DNA from 3 places in the Exiguobacterium sp. SH31 genome. Region 1 is predicted to be linked to each of the others. Evidence: riboswitches for the same ligand, from Rfam matches in the RefSeq annotation. Region 1 holds a riboswitch; each other region holds the start of a gene.
The links. Region 1 has a riboswitch for S-adenosylmethionine ahead of A6395_RS03745 (methionine ABC transporter ATP-binding protein). Riboswitches for the same ligand answer to the same signal wherever they lie in the genome.

Region 1 (4,659 bases):
CCCGGGATGTCCCAAGCCTAAAATCAATCATTATTTAACCGGTACGACCGCACCTTTGTACTCATCCAAGATCCACTGTTGTGTCTCTTCTGATGTCAATACTTCAAGGAGTGCCTTGACGCGCTCATCGTCTTCGTCGCCTTCACGCGTGACGATCAAGTTGACGTACGGTGAATCTTCGCCTTCAAGAGCGATTGCGTCTTCGAGCGGGTTGAGTCCGGCATCGATCGCGTAGTTCGTGTTGATGAGGACGGCATCGCCTTCACCGTTGTTGAACGCTTGTGGGAGAAGTGCCGCTTCGACGTCCGTCTTGAACTCCAAGTTTTTCGGGTTGTCGACGATGTCAGCGACTGTCGCGTCTGTCGTCTTGCCGTCAGCGAGCGTGAGCAAGCCTTCTGTTTGAAGCATCGTCAAGATTCGTCCGTGGTCAGCGACCGACGAGCTCATGATGATTTCAGCGCCGTCTGGAAGCTCATCGAGTGATTTGTAGTCTTGTGAGTAGACACCGATCGGCTCGATGTGGACGCCGCCGGCTGAAGCGAATTTATAGTCTTTGTTCTCAGCCATTTGTGACTCGAGGTACGGCTCGTGTTGGAAGTAGTTCGCGTCGAGTTCGCCAGCTGCGAGCGTCTTGTTCGGGAGCACGTAGTCTTGGAACTTCTTGATTTCAAGCGTGTAGCCTTTTTCTTCATATTCGTCTTGGACGTGCTCTAAAATCTCGGCGTGTGGTACGTTCGACGCGCCGATGATGAGCGTTTTATCGTCGCCCGAGCCTGATTCTGAGTCCCCTCCGCCACATGCCGCGAGAATTGTGAGTGCTGATGCTGCTGTCAATCCGAGTACTGTTTTCCATGATTTCATTATAAAACCCTCCATATGGTTGTATTTGATTAAGCTGATCGCTTATCGATTTTTGAGACGAGTCGATCGCCGATGAACTGAACGACGAAGACGATGACTAAGATCAATACGGTCGCGACGAACGTGACGTCGCTTTGTGAACGCTGGAACCCTTCGAGGAACGCCAAGTTCCCGAGACCACCACCCCCGACGACTCCGGCCATGGCCGTGTAACCGACGATGGCGACGATCGTCACCGTGATGCCTGACACGATGGCCGGGAGTGCCTCCGGGAACAACACTTTATAGACGATCTGCCATTTCGTCGCGCCCATCGACTCGGCCGCCTCGATGACACCGCGATCGACTTCGCGGAGTGCGAGCTCGACCATACGTGCATAAAACGGGGCCGCACCGATGATGAGCGCCGGGAGCGCCGCCGTCGAGCCGAGCATCGTTCCGACGAGAAGGAGCGTGAACGGAATGAGCAAGATGATTAAAATAATGAACGGGATCGAGCGGAACACGTTGACGACCGCGCTGATGATCGTGTAAATCGGACGATTCTTCATCATGAGCGGTTCGTTCGTGACATATAAGAGCATGCCGAGGGCGAGACCGATGACGAATGTCGCGGCTCCTGCGACGAGCGTCATATAGAGCGTCTCCCACGTCTGTTCGAGCATGACTTGCCAATCTACATTAGGAAACATCGCTTTCTACCTCCACTTCCACTGCCTGCGATCGGATTGAGGCGATGGCCCGCTCGACTTCAGCCGGCTCTCCGATCAATTGGATGAATAGCGTTCCGAGCGCGCCGACTTGGGACTGCGTCACGTTACCGCCGATGATGTTGAAGCCGATGTCGTGCTGTTTCAACACTTCCGATAAAATCGGCTGTTCGGCCGTCTCGTTCAAGAACTTAAGTTTGACGATTTGGCCACTCGGATAACGTGCTTTCAAATGCTCGAACGTGAGCGACATGTCGTCGACGGCACCGATCTGTTTGACGAACTCTTTCGTGATCGGCTGTTCCGGATGTTGGAACACGTCCGCGACTTGGCCGGTCTCGACGACTTTCCCTGCCTCCATGACGGCGACGCGATGACAGATTTTTTGGATGACGTGCATCTCATGGGTGATGAGGACGATCGTCAGTCCGAGCTTCTTATTGATGCTGACGAGCAGCTCGAGAATCGAATCGGTCGTCTTCGGGTCGAGTGCGCTCGTCGCTTCATCGCAGAGGAGCACGTCTGGATTTGTAGCGAGCGCGCGGGCAATCCCGACTCGCTGCTTTTGACCGCCCGATAGTTGCGACGGATAGCTGTCTTCACGTCCGGCGAGACCGACGAGATCGACGAGCTCTTGGACGCGGCGTTTACGTTCACTGGCCGGTACCCCGATCAGTTCGAGCGGGAAGCTGATGTTCTCAGCGACAGTGCGCGACCATAACAAGTTGAAGTGTTGGAATACCATCGAGACGTTTTTGCGCACCCCGCGCAGTTCTTTCGGAGTGAGCTTCGTCAGCTCGCTCCCTGCGACGACGATCTCACCGCTTGACGGTGACTCGAGTCGGTTGAGCAGACGGATGAGCGTCGACTTCCCCGCCCCTGAATATCCGATTATTCCAAAAATTTCGCCGCTCTCGATTGTGAGCGACACATCATCGACCGCCTGGACTCGACCGTTCTTCGTGTCGAACCATTTGGCCACATTACGTAATTGAATCAATACCTTTCCCTCCTGACAACAAAAAAAGTACACACGTTTGAGCAAACGTGCGTACTTTATCGGTACGGACAACGATTGCTCTCATCTTCCAAGGTTCTCACCTTGCTGGAATTAGCACCATTTCGGATTGCTCCGCGGTTGCTGGGCGTCATAGGGCCAGTCCCTCAGCCTCTCTTGATAAGAGTGTTGTTTATTCGATTAGCTTTATAATAGCGACACATTATTTTCATGTCAAACTATTTTGTGCGAAAAATCAAAAAAAGGTGCCATCCGAGGATGACACAGAACGTAGCACCTTGAGTCACGGAAGGACAACCCATAGATGAAACTCTTTTGCCCGATCAGAGTGTTCATCCTTATATGGGGGATTCAAGCCATCCATCACTCGGCCTTAGAACGTACCATGCGGTTACGCGGTAGGTGTCCCTGCGCTTGATTTTTTTGGGGGACAATCGAAGGGAAGGTCCACCTAAAAGTCGCGTAAAGTGATGCACCGGCTGTTCTAAAACGTCTTGATGGCTGGAGAATCTCGTCCTATATTGTGTTCAAGTAAGATGTTGTAATGAATATACCATTCGTGAACTTTCTGTGTCAACTGATTATTTAAAATTTTCTGATTATTCTAATCATCCTATCTCATTTAACGAAAGATAGGACGTGCTGCACGTTTTGGAACGCATATAATCGGTCTTCGACTTGGCCGTCTTTAAGCTTTAACAGCGCCGGGACGCTCATGACTTGATACGCTTCTAACTCTTGCGGGATAAAGTTGGCGTCCTGCTTGTCAATCGCGAGTGTCGGGTCGACCGCTTCGACGACGGCGAGCATCCGCTCGGCCACAGCGCATGTTCCACACATCGGGGCGTATATATATAACAATCCGTCTGTAATCATTGTTCTCACCTCTTTTATAAGTATATGAATGTGAGCCGATCTGTTCAAAAGTTGTGCTCACCCCACGAATTTTCTGAATCGTTCAACATTTCCTGTTGACGCTTCACGAAAAGAGGCATAGTATGGTCATTAACTTTAACGCTTTCGTACATAACAGCGTATACGTAGAAAAGGACAGGTGAATCGACTTATGACGGAACAAACGAAACTGACAGGCAAACAATTTTTGATGAACGTATTGAACGGACTCAGTCTCGCTATTTTAATCGCCCTCATCCCGAGCGCATTGCTCGGTGAATTAACGAAAGCCATCTTACCGTATTTTCCGTCTTTGCAGTTCATCTTAGACGCGACGACGATCGCGATGCGCCTACTCCCGGTCATCATCGGTGTCACCGTCGCGATGCAATTCGGACGCTCGGCACTCGAGGCCGGGACGATCGGTATCGCGACCCAGGTCGGGAGCGGCGCTATCCGTATCGAGGAAGGCGCGTTCCTCATGGCCGGAATCGGCGATGTCATCACGGCCGGTGTGACCGCCGCCCTCGCGACATATATGGTCATGCAGCTATCGCCACGCTTAAAGACGTACACCGTCCTGGTCTTACCAATGACGGTCATCGTCATCGCCGGCGGAATCGGCATGTTCTTACTCACGTACATCTCACAGATCACGACGTACATCGGCACAGTCATCATGACGATGACTGAACTCCAACCGATCGTGATGGGCATGTTGATCGCGATGGCGTTCTCGCTCATCATCGTCTCCCCGATCTCGACGGTCGGGATCGCGACGGCGATCAGTCTGTCCGGTGTTGCCGCCGGGGCCGCTAACCTCGGCGTCGTCGCAGCCGGTTTTGGTCTCGCTATCGCCGGGTGGCAGATGAACGCGACCGGGACGTCGCTCGCTCACTTCCTCGGCTCACCGAAAATTCAAATGGCGAACTTCGTCCGTCGTCCGATCATGATGCTCCCTGTGCTCGCGAACGCGGCCATTCTCGGGGCGCTCGCCGGTATCCTTCGTATCGAAGGAACACCGATCAGTGCCGGATTCGGTGTCTCTGGACTGATTGGACCTGTCAACGCCCTGCACTTGATGCCAGGCGGATTCGCGCTCTGGAACGTCATGCTCGTCATCGTCTTGTTCGGCCTCATTCCGGTGACGCTCGGGATTGTCTTCTATCGGCTGTT
Region 2 (4,659 bases), on a different contig from region 1:
TGTGAAAAAGTTTGATCCGAAAACGTTCAAGAACATCTTCGCCGGGCTTGCCTGGGGGATCGGGAACTTCGGATTGTTCGTCTCGAGCGGAGAAGTCGGCATCGCGACGTCGTTCGCACTGTCCCAATTGAACGTCGTCGTCGCAACGCTCGGTGGCATTTACTTGTTAAAAGAAGAAAAGACGTCGAAAGAACGCGTCTTCGTCTTCATGGGGATCGGTCTGATCGTGGTCGCTGGATTCATGTTAGGGCTTGCGAAGAGCTGAATGATTTTTTTAAGGATGGGCCAGGTTGCTTGATGCGACTTGGTTCTTTTTTTAGTTGAACAGGAATACTGACTTTTATCTATAATGATTGGAAAAATGAAGAATCGGAGTTCTGTTCTGATTTTTCGGCAATAGTGTAAAATCGTATCGAGCAAAAACTATCAATTTTATTCTAGCGTTCACAGCTACCTAACGCCGAGGGAGTACAAACAAAGATACCTCTTCGAAACTTTCTAATTAAGTGTTGACAATCCAATGTCCATGCTCACAAGTTTTAAATCGTCAAACTCTTCTTGAAGCTGGTCAGGAAGGCGTCGAAGCAATACCTCCGTCATCTCGTCCATCGTCTGTTGATCCAGTTGAAAATTATCCACCTGAATCATCCTCTCCTGTTGGTAGCCTAACGATACTTTGTATCCAAGCAAGCAACATCTCGGTTTAATTCACATAAGCCCTGGTGTTGTTTCGGAAAAAATGTTCATTGATGTGCGTCGGTTTTTAGATATAAGTGTTTTGATGGTTACACTCGTGCTAGATATCGCATATGGAGGAACAAGTTTTCCATACTCGATAAATAATTTATACATAAAGGGACTAAGAGGAGTCAAAAATCGACTCTCTCTTAGTCCCTTTATGTTACGGATTATTTTGTTGCTGTAAATATAATTGTCTAAAAACTTCTATAGAACCTTCGATATCTATCCATTTTTCTAAAAGATGATCAAAGTATATGTCTTGGGTCAACATGATTTTTTTAGAATTCACAGAGTCGTTGTTTAAATATAACGCCATTTGTTCTTCATTTTTTGCAATATCATCTACTATTTCCCACGGGGACCCATACAATTTGATCACTTCTTCTTCAGATAACGCAATAAATTCTTGATAGTCTTCTGGTGTTAGTAAGTCAGCATAAGCCTCGTACAAAGAAGCGTAGATTTTAAAAGGTGTGCCGTCTCCAATTTCTTTTTTGTATAACCACTCATAAATCATCTTCCATGTATAAATGAAATTTTCGAAGACGTATCCCCATTCCCAGTGTACTTCATCTTTTGGTAGCGTGACTCGTTGTTCTGATCCATTATCGTAATGCACAATATAATGTAATTTACCAACGATTGAGGTATCCTCAATAAAGTCATTTACGGATAAGCCCAATTGCTTTGCTGCTTCACTAATTAAGAACTCATCAGTAGATCCATAAGCTGAGAACCGGATTTCTGCAAAAGTAACGATTAGACCGTACATAAATCCTCCCAAATAATATTATTTTAAATACCAATACTGTTCTGTCGGGAAGAATTGATCAACCCTTGGATTCTTCGATTTATCACGATAAAAGCGTATTCCGACCTTATATTCCATACCATTAATTCGGGTTGTATAAGTGACACGACTATATTTGTTACCAGCTTTAACTGGTCGTCTAATTTGGTTGTTAATATCAGATGCGTTCGTTATTATAACTTGAGCAAGAGAGGTTATGAAACAATTCTTCTGTAATTCTTTGAATAAGTGATTTTCTTATGCCCCGCGGAAGATTAGAGTTTCTCGATGAAATACCAAACTCATTTTCTTCTAGATAAAGTTCCGAATCAAGATCAAGTAATTCATTATCACTTGTTAAAGCTGGAATAAATGTAAAGACGCGACCATATCAAACTGGCCGCGTCTTTACATTTTCAATTATACTGTTTAAGCTTTTTCCGCCCACGCTACATCAATAAATTCATCACGTCCTGAAATAGCCCGATCTTCCTTGTAGTGTTTCGGGTTCTTCTTATGGTAGTCCTGATGATAGTCTTCGGCCGGATAAAACACGTCGGCTGGTAAGATTTTCGTCACGATCGGTTGTTTGAACTTTCCGCTCGCGGCGAGCGCGTCGCGGCTCTGTTCTGCTTTCACGCGTTGTTCTTCCGTATGATAGAAGATGGCTGGCGCATATTGTTGCCCGCGGTCTTGGAACTGGCCGCCGTCGTCGGTCGGGTCCGTCTGAATCCAATACAGTTCGAGCAGACGCTCATACGCGAACTGAGCCGGATCGAACGTGATCTCGACGACCTCGTAATGCCCGCTCGTGCCGGTTTTCACTTGTTCATACGTCGGGTTGTCGACATGTCCCCCGGTATAACCGGATACGATTCCTTCGATGCCTGGCTGTTCCTCGAACGGTGTCACCATGCACCAAAAACAGCCGCCTGCAAATGTTGCTTTTTCCATTCATAAGTCCCCCTCGATCAATTTCCCAAAAAAAGCGCCCATGTCATCGACATGAGCGTTTTGTCATATCGTCCAAGGCGATGCCTTGCTGGAAGTAGCACCTTGCCGAAGCAGGTTGCTGTGAAGTCATAGAGCCAGGTCTCTCGTTCACTCAAGATATCGATATGTAGTTGGTGACAGCATCATATCATCTGTCTCGTTTAAACGTCAACGATTTGGTGTGCGCCGAAGTTGAAATAGCGTGGCACCAACAATCAAGATAATGAGGGCGATGGACGCAGGGAATGCCCACGGCAAATCATCCCCGAACAATTGTAGAAAGAACAGGGCGAACACGGACAGTAAAACAAGGATGTAAGAGCGGGACATGGCTACCTCCAATAACGTTTCTTCTAGTGTATCAAGTTGCACATCCAATGGCGATAAAAAGAAGGGGATTCGATGCATTCAGCGAATACCGAATAACATTGCCTATAAGGAGGGAACTAGATGCAAGACTTATTTGAACTAGACATCGAGACCGCACAGCGCGGCTATAAAGAAGGGACGTTCACGGCCCGGGACGTGACGGCCTACTATTTGACACGAATCGCTAGCTTGAACGATAAACTGAAAGCGGTCATCCAAGTGAACCCGGACGCGTTGTTCGAGGCTGAGGCGGCGGACCGTGCCTACCGACGCGGAGACCGGCTGCCACTCCTCGGTATTCCCGTTTTACTCAAGGACAACATCGAGACGGCGGGACTCATGAGGACTACTGCCGGCGCCGTGGCGCTCGAGCATCACTTTGCGGGTCGTGACGCTGAACTCGTCCGTCGCCTCCGTGAGCACGGGGCGGTCCTTCTCGGCAAAGCCAATTTATCGGAATGGGCCAATTTTTTGACGGAGGACATGCCGAACGGATGGAGCGGGGTCGGTGGACAGACGCTCAATCCGTATGGTGACAATCTCGACGTCGGCGGTTCGAGCTCTGGCTCGGCGGCGGCCGTTGCGGCGAACTTGACGGTGCTCGCCGTCGGCAGCGAGACGAGCGGGTCGATCATCCACCCGAGCGTCCATAACGGCATCGTCGGTATCAAACCGACGGTCGGGCTTATCAGCCGGAGTGGGATCATCCCGATTTCGCGGTCGCAAGATACGGCCGGTCCGATGGCGCGGACGCTCCGCGACGCGGTGCTCGCACTAGAAGCGATGTGCGGGGAAGACGATTCGGACCCGGCGACGACACATCTACCGGCCGGTCCACCGTACCGGACGTGTCTCGACGAACGTCAAGCCGTCGGCATGCGTGTCGGTTTCGTGAAGGCTGAACTGTCGGATGAAGAACAGACGCTCTATCAAGCGGCGCTGGCGTTACTCAAAGCGAGCGGGGTCGAGCTCGTCGAAGTCGACCTGCCGTCAAACGACGGACTTGACCAAGGCGACGTCCTCTACCATGAGTTCAAGCTCGGGATCGAGGCGTATTTGGCGACGACAGCGCTCCCGTATGAAACGCTCAAGGACTTGATGGACTGGAACAAGCTTCACCCGGAAACGATCCCGCACGGACAAGTTACGTTCGAGAAAGCGAATCAGTTATCAGGGCGTTTGACCGAGTCGAGCTACCTCGAGCGACGCTTAGCCGACGTCCGGCAAGCGAAAACGGACGGCCTCGATCGTTTATTGATGGAACAAACGCTTCACGCCCTGGCGTTGCCACACGACTTGAATTACGATATGGCGGCGAAGGCAGGGCACCCGACGGTCACGATCCCATACAAGCTCAAACAGAGCGGGGCACCTTTCGGGCTGTCATTCACGGGTACGAGCTATGCGGAACGAGACCTCATCCGTATCGCCTACGCGTTCGAACGCCACGTGACGCGTCCGATCCCGCCTATGTAAGAACGTTGCACCTGTCGCTCACGTCCGCTACAATGGTACGTATGCGGATTGAAGAAAGGACAGATTACAATGAAATCATCTATATATGGGCTGACATTTGATCAGCTGTCGGACGCTTGCGTATCTTGGGGATACAGTGCCTACCACGCCAGACAAATATGGGACTCGCTTTACATCGACCGTGTCAGACGGCTCGACGAAATCGCGGTTCGTCCCGAAGTGCGCGAACAGCTTGAGGCGAACTATGCGCTGACGACACAAGAACTGTTCGTCAAACAAGAAGCGGGTGA
Region 3 (4,659 bases), on a different contig from region 1:
GGAGGCGCCGATTTAGAGGACGTCGTGTCTCTGTATGACCGCGTTAGCCGGACGCACCAGACGATCCACGCCCTCGGCTTTTCCCGTGGCGGCATGATGGCGTTGTCGCTCGCATCAAAACGTCCCGTCACGTCGGTTACATCGTGGGCGGGTGTGACGAATTTGGAGTGGACGTATGAAGAACAGCGTTCGATGCGGAAGATGTTGCGCCGGATGACCGGGGGGGACCCGGAGACGGTCCATGAGGCGTATGTCGAACGGTCTCCGCTCTTCAAAGACTGGCAGGCGCCGACGCTACTCATCCATGGGACGGACGACGAGCAAGTCCGGCTTCGTCATGCGACCGCCCTCGCTGACAAGATCGGTTCGCAAGCAGAGCTTTGGATCTTGCCGTTCGCCCATCAGCTCCCGTTCTGGGAAAAGTGGAAGACGACGGACCGAGCGATGGATTGGATGTTGGCGCTTGCGACAAAAAAATGACTAGTACCCGAGCGGGGTACTAGTCATTTTGAGTTAAAAGACGATTGGCCCGGCCGCGATGACTTTCTCACTCGCTTTCGTGAATCGTTTAAAGTTTTGTTGGAACTTCAAGGCGAGCGCTCGCGCTTCGACATCGTAATGAGCGGCATCTTTCCAAGTGTCACGTGGGTTGAGCACGTCTTGTGGGACGCCGTCGATATGGACCGGGATGTCGACGTTGAAGATGTCGTGCTTCACAGTGTCGACGTCACGCAATTGACCGTTGATCGCGGCGTTCACCATGGCCCGTGTGTAGCTGAGCTTCATACGCGAACCTTCACCGTAAGCTCCGCCGGTCCAACCCGTGTTGACGAGATAGACGTCGACGTTATGCTGTTCGATCAACTTGCCGAGCATGTCGGCGTATCGTTCCGGGGCGAGCGGCAAGAACGGTGAGCCGAAGCAAGTCGAGAACGTTGCTTGTGGCTCGGTCACGCCGCGCTCCGTCCCGGCTAGTTTTGACGTGTAGCCTGATAGGAAGTGATACATCGCTTGCTCTTTCGTCAACTTGCTGATCGGCGGGAGCACCCCGTAAGCATCGGCCGTCAAGAAGACGATCGTGTTCGGGTGGCCGGCCCGTGAAGGGAGCATCGCGTTATCGATAAATTGAATCGGGTAAGCTGCTCGCGTGTTCTCGGTGAGCGAGATGTTTTTGTAGTCTGCTGAGCGGTCTTCGTTCAAGACGACGTTTTCAATCAACGAGCCGAAACGGATGGCGTCATAAATTTGCGGCTCGTTCTCACGCGATAAGTTGATTGTCTTGGCGTAGCAACCGCCTTCGATGTTGAAGATGCCGTCTGGTGACCAACCGTGTTCATCGTCACCGATGAGATGACGTTCCGTATCGGCCGAAAGCGTTGTCTTGCCCGTTCCCGATAGTCCGAAAAAGAGCGCCGTCTCCCCGGCGTCCGAGACGTTAGCCGAGCAATGCATCGACAAGACGTGCTGTTCAGGTAATAGGAAGTTCATGACCGAGAAGATTGATTTTTTGATTTCGCCGCCGTATTCTGTTCCCCCGATCAGAATGGTACGCTTGGCGAACGAAACGAGGATAAACGTCTCTGAGTTCGTCCCGTCAACTGTTGGGTCGGCTTTGTAGCTCGGCGCATAAATGACCGTGAACGGGTCAAACGCACCGGCTGTCGGCCACTCACGCAAGAACAACTGCTTCGCGAACAAGCTGTGCCATGCGTACTCGGTGATGGCGCGTACCGGTAACGTGTAGTGCTCATCTGCTCCAGCCGAAGCTTCGAGATAATACAGCTTCTGTTTCGTCTCGAGATGGGTGAGGACTTTGTCGAGAAGAGCGGTAAATTTTTCTTCTGCGATCGGCTGATTGACCGGACCCCAATCTACTAACGAGTTGCTGACTTCATCTTGGACGACGAATTTGTCTTTCGGTGACCGCCCTGTGAATTTCCCTGTACTGACCGATAAAGCCCCGTCTTTCGTCAGTACGCCTTCACCGTTACGAATGGCTTCTTCCACCAATTCTGGAACGGTTAAGTTCCGTAATACATCGGCACCCTTAATTAATTCTTCGATTTTCAGGAGCGTAGTCGCCATCCTGAATCCCACCTTTCCCCTAAATAGATGTGGATGAAATCCGCATACTTCCGCGTTTAATTAGTATGACATTTTTATTATATGTGACACACTAATCAAAAACAAGCATTTCTTTACCCTTTAAAGTAAGCGCTTTCTTACAAGGACATTCTAACATATTCTGTATAAGCGGGGAGTGAAAAAACGGAAACCGTCAAAAAAATGTTTGATATTTCACAAACATAAATGATTTCCGTGATTACGAAGAAATTTACAAATTAAGCAGATACGCTTGACAGAACGGTATGGCATTTATATGATGGTGTTCGTAACGGATACTCTTATTCTGAGCGGTGGAGGGAACAAGGCCCTACGAAGCCCAGCAACCGTCCGATCCTGTAGTCTTTTTCGGAAAAGGTGCTATCCTGAAGCGAAGCGACAGCTTCGAACGATAAGAGGGTAAGGAAGAACGATTCAACCTTTCCCATTGAACGTGGCGAAAGGTTTTTTTCATTACCGTCCCAAAGCAACGCGTAAGGGGAACGAGTACCGTCCACACATCACCCTTATTAATAGGAGGTTTTTCGAAATGTCAAACTTGAACCGTCGACTTTTCACTTCGGAGTCCGTCACTGAAGGACATCCGGATAAAATTTGTGACCAAATCTCAGATGCGATTTTGGATGCAATTTTGGCTGAAGATCCAAACGCCCGCGTTGCGGCTGAGACGTCTGTCACGACAGGTCTCGTGCTCGTAGCTGGTGAAATCACGACATCGACTTACGTGGATATCCCGAAAGTTGTACGTGAAACTGTTCGTGAGATCGGCTACACGCGTGCCAAATATGGTTTTGACGCTGAGACTTGTGCTGTACTCACAGCAATCGACGAGCAGTCGGCAGACATCGCCCTCGGTGTCGACCAAGCGCTCGAAGCTCGTGAAGGTCAAATGACTGACGAAGAGATCGATGCGATCGGTGCCGGTGACCAAGGCCTCATGTTCGGTTATGCAACGAACGAGACACCTGAACTCATGCCGCTCCCGATCTCACTTGCTCACAAATTGTCACGTCGCTTGGCAGAAGTTCGCAAAAACGGAACGCTCGCTTACCTTCGTCCAGACGGTAAGACACAAGTAACTGTCGAATACGACCAAGACAACAACCCGGTCCGTATCGATACGATCGTCATCTCGACACAACATGCAGAAGACATCACGCTCGAGCAAATCCAAGCGGACCTTAAAGAACACGTGATCGAAGCAGTCATCCCGGCTGAACTCATCGACGCCGAGACAAAATACTTCATCAACCCGACTGGCCGTTTCGTCATCGGTGGACCACAAGGTGATGCAGGTCTCACAGGACGTAAAATCATCGTCGACACATACGGTGGATACGCTCGCCACGGCGGTGGTGCGTTCTCAGGTAAAGATCCTACCAAAGTTGACCGTTCGGCAGCATACGCGGCCCGCTACGTGGCGAAAAACCTCGTGGCAGCTGGACTTGCTGACAAAGCGGAAGTTCAACTTGCATACGCGATCGGTGTCGCACACCCGGTTTCAATCGCGGTGGACACGTTCGGCACTGGTAAATTGAGCGAGACTGAACTCGTTGAACTCATCCGTGAGAACTTCGACCTTCGTCCGGCCGGCATCATCAAGATGCTCGACCTTCGTCGCCCGATCTACAGACAGACAGCAGCTTACGGACACTTTGGCCGCACAGACGTTGAACTCCCATGGGAGCAGACGGACAAAGCGGCAGTTCTTGAAGAAGGCGCAAAACGTTTCGCATAAGCAATAAAAAAACGACCTTTCGCGAGAAAGGTCGTCAGGCTGTTGACGAACCAAATCGCCCATCGCGATTTGGTTCGTCTCTTTTTGTGTTCATCGAGCTCGAGGCGCTCTGCCCGGCATAAAATTGAAGAAATGCTATGTAGACGGTCTTTTTCGGCCAACAGGTTGGCCAATTTCTTCATGTTTTGTGCGGTGGCTGCCACCAGGTTGGCGCACTGGACCTTCTCGGTCCCCCGGTAGAACGTGAAGCGGAGCCCGTGAAGCTCTTTCGCATCGGCGAACGAGCGCTCCACGGTCTGCGGCCGGAGACGATAGAGGTATCGTCCGGATTCGGACAGACGGTTCCGGTTCACCAATTCGCGATAGGTTTCATCAAGATGACGGGTGATGACGCGCCGGTGGGCACGATTGGACGTACACTTCTCGAGAAGCGGGCAGTTCTTACAGACGGCGGGGTCGGAGGCGTAGTGGTGATACCCGTGTCGGTCTGTCGTTCGATAGGTGAGACGCTGTTTCGCCGGGCAGACATAGACGTCTTCTTCTGATACATATTTGAAGCTCGTCCTCCGAAACATCCCCTTCTTCCCGCCGAAGCGGCGCCAGGCGATGACGCCGAAGACGCCGCGCTCGATGAGCGCCTTCGCAATCTCTGTCGTGAAGTACCCCGCATCGAGGGCGACTGCCTCTAGCGGATAGCCGAATCGGCCGAGGATATGCTCGAGACGGGCGAGGTAGACGGTGCTGTCTGACACGTTCCCGGGCGTGACGTGCACATCGACGATGAAGTTGTGTTTGGC

Region 2: it holds a riboswitch for S-adenosylmethionine, as region 1 does, so the genes downstream of both, msrA (peptide-methionine (S)-S-oxide reductase MsrA) here and A6395_RS03745 (methionine ABC transporter ATP-binding protein) in region 1, are expected to answer to the same signal.
Region 3: it holds a riboswitch for S-adenosylmethionine, as region 1 does, so the genes downstream of both, metK (methionine adenosyltransferase) here and A6395_RS03745 (methionine ABC transporter ATP-binding protein) in region 1, are expected to answer to the same signal.

What each region holds. Positions count from the first base shown of each region.
Region 1 covers NZ_LYTG01000028.1:33-4,691, forward strand. The annotation lists gene A6395_RS03735 (MetQ/NlpA family ABC transporter substrate-binding protein) at 31-861, opposite strand; gene A6395_RS03740 (methionine ABC transporter permease) at 891-1,553, opposite strand; gene A6395_RS03745 (methionine ABC transporter ATP-binding protein) at 1,543-2,571, opposite strand; SAM riboswitch class I at 2,650-2,755, opposite strand; gene A6395_RS03750 (thioredoxin family protein) at 3,208-3,465, opposite strand; gene A6395_RS03755 (PTS sugar transporter subunit IIC) at 3,656-4,659, shown strand, end outside.
Region 2 covers NZ_LYTG01000010.1:2,409-7,067, reverse strand. The annotation lists gene A6395_RS01515 (GRP family sugar transporter) at 1-265, shown strand, start outside; gene A6395_RS15940 (hypothetical protein) at 499-639, opposite strand; gene A6395_RS01510 (hypothetical protein) at 902-1,513, opposite strand; gene msrA (peptide-methionine (S)-S-oxide reductase MsrA) at 1,961-2,485, opposite strand; SAM riboswitch class I at 2,549-2,648, opposite strand; gene A6395_RS16060 (hypothetical protein) at 2,693-2,854, opposite strand; gene A6395_RS01500 (amidase family protein) at 2,975-4,369, shown strand; gene rlmN (dual-specificity RNA methyltransferase RlmN) at 4,439-4,659, shown strand, end outside.
Region 3 covers NZ_LYTG01000023.1:50,625-55,283, reverse strand. The annotation lists gene A6395_RS03440 (alpha/beta hydrolase family protein) at 1-480, shown strand, start outside; gene pckA (phosphoenolpyruvate carboxykinase (ATP)) at 514-2,085, opposite strand; SAM riboswitch class I at 2,403-2,522, shown strand; gene metK (methionine adenosyltransferase) at 2,654-3,862, shown strand; partial or broken gene A6395_RS15660 (IS1182 family transposase) at 4,021-4,659, opposite strand, start outside.